Regions from separate parts of the Thermoanaerobacterium sp. RBIITD genome, predicted to be linked through region 3. Evidence: riboswitches for the same ligand, from Rfam matches in the RefSeq annotation. Region 3 holds a riboswitch; each other region holds the start of a gene.

Region 1 (2,207 bases), 910 kb from region 3:
ATGCAAGCTTTACATTTAAATTTCTTTCATCTGAATATATAACTGCTATAAGTGGTGTTGGCATTATGGAGCCAAGCATAATTGCTTTGATTACCATCGATGATGTATCAAAGAAAATTGGTAATCCTATAAACAATATTATTCCAGGAAGGTATTTTATAACTAAGCCTTTAAATAGGGATATAATCTCATCTTTATTTAGTTTAAAATCAAGGAAATAGCCTATTACAAATAATGCTAATGTGCTATTTGGAAGTGAAATCTGATATATTATATTTGTTATAAGATTTGGAAATTTAACTCCAGTTAAATTAAGTATAACGGACAATATATAAATATCAAATGGGAAAAAATATAATATCTTTTTAAGGATTTTTTTCTTATCAATTACATCATCTTTTGAAAATATGTACGCGACTATGTAAGCAAGACCAAAGACAATAAACGAATTACCCATATCAAACATAGCAATGTGCATTAATCCATTGTTTCCATAAATCTGTAGAATAAATGGAAATGCAAAAAGTCCTATATTATAACCACATAATGAGACGATAAGAGAACCTTTAGTATGTTTTTCTACATTACATTTCTTAAAAAATAAATAACCAATTACAAATGTAATAAAGCCTAAAGAAAATCCTAAAAATGGTAGTATAAATAAATTAGTATTTATATGAGTATCAATAAAAACCTTCGCTATGCTTGCGGGCAATGTTATGTATATTATAAATTTGTTTAAAACACTACCTGTCGTTGTTGGTAAGATTTTCATTCTTTTAACTATATATCCTAAAAAAATTATGAAGACACTTGTTAAGATTTTTTCACCTATGACAAATTGATTCATATTGATCTCCCTTCATACGTTAATAAATAAATTATACTACATTGAAGTCCTATTTTCATAAAATTTTTCTTAAATCATTACATAAGTAACAAAATTATTAAATTTTTATAAAATATATTAAAGAATAATAAAAAAAATATTAAAAAATTGTTTTGAAAACCTTGACTTTTGTAATAATCTTTGTTAAAATATAAGAAGTTTGTACATATTAGCAATCTTGCCGAATCCTAAAAGGTACGGAGGATTTTTCATATATGGGGTTAATCTGCTATTGCAGTAGGGATGCCTTCTTGTCCCGCACCCGTCAACTAACTCCGGAGGCAAATAATGGAAGGAGATTAGCTATGAATAAAACATTGGGTAAAATAGTATTTGGAGTATCCGTTTTTGGTATGACTGTTGTTGGAAGCTCTATATTTACACATGCATATGCAGAAGGGCTTGGAACTGGAATGGTTACAGGCAACAGCGTAAACATAAGGACAGGTAATAACTTATCATCTAAAGTAGTGACACAATTAAATTGGAATGACATGGTTACAGTACTCGGCCAAGATAATGGTTGGTACCATATAAGACTTGCAAATGGCAACGAAGGATGGATATTTGGTAAATATTTATCATTGAGATTATCAAGTGATAATACTTCAAGAGGAAGTGTCGATAGAAGTACTGTTGCAAGAATGATTGATTTTGGGAAAAAGTATCTTGGAACAAGATATGTATACGGTGGTGAATCCCCGTCAGTAGGTTTTGATTGTTCAGGTTTTACAAAGTATGTTTTTAGCAGTATTGGTATAGATCTTCCAAGAACGGCTGATAGCCAAGCAACGGTTGGTACCAGTATTGACCGCAGCAGTCTTGTACCTGGTGATTTAGTTTTTTTTAAAACTCTCGGCAGTAAATCAATAAATCATGCCGGTATATATATTGGAAATGGGCAATTTATACATGCTTCATCAGGAGCAGGCAAGGTTATGATAAGTTCATTAAGCAGTGGATACTATAATGAACATTATGCAACAGCTAGAAGAGTTGTAAAATAACAAACAAAATCAGAGGGATACTTTATAGTATTCCTTTTTTTATGTGTATATTTAAAACCACGATATTGAGTTATTATTGACTATTTAATAGTATTAATATATTATTATATGTTGTATACAAAGTGTTTTTTTATGGAAGGAGATAACCTAATGGGTTTTATTAGAGATGATATAAGAAATATAGCAATTATTGCTCACGTAGACCATGGTAAAACGACTTTAGTCGATGGTATGTTAAAACAGAGCGGTATATTTAGACAGAATGAAAAAATAGAGGAAAGGGTAATGGACTCAAATGAATTAGAGAGAGA
Region 2 (2,207 bases), 1.4 Mb from region 3:
GTATGGAAATCTTTTTGCAAGTGAAATTAAAAGCGGATTAAACCTTTCTAAAATCTCCTCAGTTGATGTTTCATCGCCATTTTTTGCCTTAAAGCACAGTTCATTATAACTTCTCATGGAATACACCTCACAAAATAGTGAGGACCGGTCCCTTTCAGCGCTGCACTGTGCTTTAATTTTATATTAAAAACATATGTTCGACAATTTTTGACTTTATATAAAGTACAAATTGATTTTTAACAAATCGGCAAAGATTTTAAGAAAATCGTAAATGTATCTGCAAATTTATATAGAACTTCCATTAAGATTTTATTTAAGCTTAAATATTTTTCCAAAGAAAAAAAGCATGTATATGTACTATTAACGGTACACATACATGCAATCTTCTTATTCTTAATAATATCTTCTGGCACCTATATAATATTGTCTAAACCAACCGCTAAAATCATCATATGCTGCCTGCTTTCTCGAATCGCTCATATGTATTATGCGGTTATCACCTATGTATATTCCTTCATGTGTCGGACCATTGCCAGATGTTGAGAAAAATACTATATCGCCCGGTTGTAAATTTGATAAACTTACTGCCCTTCCACCATCATATTGGTCATATGTTGTTCTGCCAATGCTCTTCCCTGCTTTTTTGTACACATACTGCACAAAACCGGAACAATCAAAACCTGATGGCGTTGTTCCGCCATATACGTATGGAGTTCCCAAATACTGTTTTGCTATACTTACAATGTCATAATTTGATGTACGCTCATAGGAGCCTCTTGATGTAGCACTTCCGCTTCCTGCCGCTCTTTGAATTGCTGCCTCTGTCGCAGCACCTACTATGCCATCAACAGCAAGTCCATATTTACGTTGTAAAGACATTACGGCATTCTTCGTAGCACTGCCGAAGATTCCATCAATACCACCTGTGCTAAAACCAAGTCTATTTAATTGCTCTTGTAAATTATACACTGCCTGTCCTCTTGAACCATATTTTAGTACTTCCATTGCAAAAACACTTGGTGATTGCATAAGTGTTATTGATATAACAACTGATGCGACTAACTTTTTGTGATTCAATAGATTCATCCTCTCTTTCCGCCTACGAGGTTAGTTGTCGGGTTCGGTAAAGAGTAACCCTACCGCAATGCGGATTCACCCCTAAAAAATCCCCCGTTCATTTCGATTAGGCATTTAATAATTTTTTAATAAATTTAATAAAAAATTTATTATTTTAATAATTATTTAATATTATACAATCGTTATATCTTAATGTCAACCGAATTCTATTTATTTCCAGAAGTTTTCTATAATATGTGGATATAATATGAATAATAAAAATTATTTATAAGGAGTTGTAGTATTATGCGCTCAATGTGGAAAGGTGCTATAAGTTTTGGCCTTGTAAGTATACCTATAAAGCTTTATGCAGCAACAGAAGACCATACTATACATTTTAAACAGCTGCACAAAGAATGTAAATCACCTATAAAATATGAAAAGATTTGTCCTGTTTGCAATAGGCAAATATCAGATGAAGAAATTGTTAGAGGTTATGAATATGAACCTGGAAAGTATGTTATCATAGATGACGAAGATTTAGAAAGGATTCCTATGTCGACAGTAAAAAGCATTGATATCCTCGACTTTACAGATATAGATAAGATAGACCCTATTTATTATGATAAAACATACTATATTGCACCCGAAGACATTGGAGCAAAACCATATGTTTTGTTGAGAGATTCGATGAAAGAAACTAATCGTGTAGCAATTGCAAGGGTCGTAATAAGGGCAAAGCAAGATCTAGCATGTATTAGAGTTTATAATGATAAATACATGGTACTTGAAACAATGCATTTTCCCGATGAGATAAGAAATACAGAACAACTGCCACCTATAAGAGATGTCAATTTGCATGAAAATGAGATAAAAATGGCTAAACAGCTTATTGATGCACTGACAGCTAATTTTGATCCAATAAAATACGATGACAATTATAGAAAAGCAATAATAGAGGTCATTGAATCAAGGATTCAGGATAAAAAGATAGAAATTCCAGAGAAAGCTCCGGCTGTAGAAAATGTTTTAGACCTTGTAAGTGCATTAAAAGCCAGCATAGATTCTGTGAAAAATGATACAACTTCTAAAAAAGTACGTAAAAAGAAAGGTGCATAAAAAATAATGTCAATGATCGAAGAAAAAATATC
Region 3 (2,207 bases):
ATCCCAATGATAAATTGCCACAGATAGCGGTAATTGGAAGGTCTAATGTAGGTAAATCTTCATTCATTAACACAATTATAAATAGAAGAAATTTTGCAAGGGTTAGCGCAAGACCTGGTAAGACGCAAGGAATAAATTTTTACCTTATAAATAAATCATTTTATCTTGCTGACTTACCAGGTTACGGCTATGCAAAAGTATCGAAAGAGATGAAAAAACAGTGGTCATTAAATATAGAGACATACCTTAATACATCGGAATATCTAATCGGAGCAGTGATGCTTGTAGATATAAGGCATGTGCCTACAGAAGATGACATCTTAATGGTAGATTACCTTAAAAAAAGAGAAATACCATTTATAATAATTGCTACAAAATCAGATAAATTAAATAAACAGGAGATTCAAAAATCATTAAAAGCAATTGCTGACACACTTTCAGTTGATAACGAGAAGATTATAACTTTTTCGTCATTGAAAAGATTTGGTATTGATGAAGCGCATTCCGCTCTAGATATGTTTCTTGTAAATAGTAGCAACATTGAGGATTAATGATATTTAGAGTGTATTTTGGATTGTATTCGTTACACTTTGACAAAATTGATTTAATATACTCATTTATTCTATATAATTAATGTTTGCTATTAAAAAATGCCAGTTGTATAATTATAATAATGAAATAAGCCGAATTCCTAAAGGAAACGGGGGGCCCAATGAGTGGGGCTAAATTCGATAGAATAGGGTTAAGCTCTCTAAAACCCTAGCCCGACAGCTAACCTCGTAGGCTTTTTTGAGAGAAGTAAAAAAACCTAAATTACTTCAGGTTTTTTTTCTGTTTTTTCATAATAATATGGGAGGTAACACAATGTATATAGTTATCGTTGGTTGCGGTGGTTTAGGTTCAGCACTTGCAACCAAATTAGCCGATGAAGGCCACAATGTTGCTATAGTTGACAGAGATAAAAATGCTTTCAAAAAGCTTGGCACTGGATTTAATGGGCTTGAGATAACCGGTGTAGGTATTGACGAAGATGTACTGAGAAACGCGGGAATCGAAAGGGCCGATGCATTAGCTGCAGTTACAAGGGATGACAATATAAATATAATGGTGGCACAGATAGCCAGTAAAATATACAATATAAAAAGAGTAATAGCTAGGATATATGACCCGGAGAGAAAGTCCGCGTATAGGGACTTTGAGATAGAGACTGTTTGCCCGACAACGATGGGTGTAAATGAGATAAGAAATATATTGATTGCAAATGGTGTTAAGAAAAGATTTGAGCTTGATAATGGTATATCAATACTTGAAATAAAAGTAAAGAAAAACGTTAACATGACTGTTTATGATATAGAGGATAAATTCGATTTAAGAGTATCCGGTATAAAAAGAGAAAGTACGATAATAGCACATGATAGTACAATTGTAAAAAAAGATGACATTCTCATTGTTACTATGAAAGAAGCAAAAGCTGAAGCATTAGCACGCTATCTTGGAAACGAGGGATAAAAACTTATCAATCATTTTATTTTTGAATATTATATAAAGTAATTGAAAGGATTGAATAGTATGAAAATAGTTGTTGTTGGTGGAGGTAAAGTTGGTTATTATTTAATAAAAACCCTTTACAATAAAAAACATGAAATATCCCTTGTTGAAAAAAACAGTGATATATGTGATAAAATTGCAGAGGAATTAGATATTCTGGTTATAAATGGTGATGGTACAAATGTCGATGATTTAAAAGACGCAGGAACGGGGCAGGCTGATACAATTATAGCAGTGACAGGTAAAGACGAAGAAAACCTCGTAATATGTCAGATCGCAAAGAAAAATTTTGATGTTCCTAGGACAATAGCAAGAGTAAATAACCCCAAAAACGAAAAGATATTAAAAATTTTAGGCGTTGATACTGTTGTCTGCTCTACATCAATAATTGCAAATCTGATTGAAAAAGAAGTTTTAATTGGTGAAGTAAAGACCCTATTGACGTTTAATCATGGTGAAATGACAATAGTCGAGACAAATATTCAAAAAACTTCACCTGTAATAAATAAGATGATAAAAGATATAGAACTACCAGCAGACTGTATAATTGTATCTGTTATAAGAGGTGACAAAGCTTTAGTCCCAAAGGGTGATACCGTAATAAAAGCAGGCGATGTTGTCATATCGATGGTTAATGAAAGAAGTATGCAGGATGTTAA

What was found. A riboswitch is a leader RNA that binds a small molecule or an ion and turns the genes downstream of it on or off. The one in region 3 is predicted to bind cyclic di-AMP.
Region 1: it holds a riboswitch for cyclic di-AMP, as region 3 does, so the genes downstream of both, CPG45_RS14135 (C40 family peptidase) here and CPG45_RS02060 (potassium channel family protein) in region 3, are expected to answer to the same signal.
Region 2: it holds a riboswitch for cyclic di-AMP, as region 3 does, so the genes downstream of both, CPG45_RS18025 (C40 family peptidase) here and CPG45_RS02060 (potassium channel family protein) in region 3, are expected to answer to the same signal.

Annotation. Positions count from the first base shown of each region.
Region 1 covers NZ_LT906662.1:2,924,818-2,927,024, forward strand. The annotation lists gene CPG45_RS14130 (AEC family transporter) at 1-850, opposite strand, end outside; cyclic di-AMP (ydaO/yuaA leader) riboswitch at 1,059-1,189, shown strand; gene CPG45_RS14135 (C40 family peptidase) at 1,195-1,896, shown strand; gene typA (translational GTPase TypA) at 2,047-2,207, shown strand, end outside.
Region 2 covers NZ_LT906662.1:2,453,911-2,456,117, reverse strand. The annotation lists gene CPG45_RS11730 (sigma-70 family RNA polymerase sigma factor) at 1-117, opposite strand, end outside; gene CPG45_RS18025 (C40 family peptidase) at 394-1,086, opposite strand; cyclic di-AMP (ydaO/yuaA leader) riboswitch at 1,083-1,200, opposite strand; gene ku (non-homologous end joining protein Ku) at 1,363-2,175, shown strand; gene ligD (non-homologous end-joining DNA ligase) at 2,182-2,207, shown strand, end outside.
Region 3 covers NZ_LT906662.1:432,074-434,280, reverse strand. The annotation lists gene yihA (ribosome biogenesis GTP-binding protein YihA/YsxC) at 1-551, shown strand, start outside; cyclic di-AMP (ydaO/yuaA leader) riboswitch at 672-801, shown strand; gene CPG45_RS02060 (potassium channel family protein) at 865-1,509, shown strand; gene CPG45_RS02055 (potassium channel family protein) at 1,570-2,207, shown strand, end outside.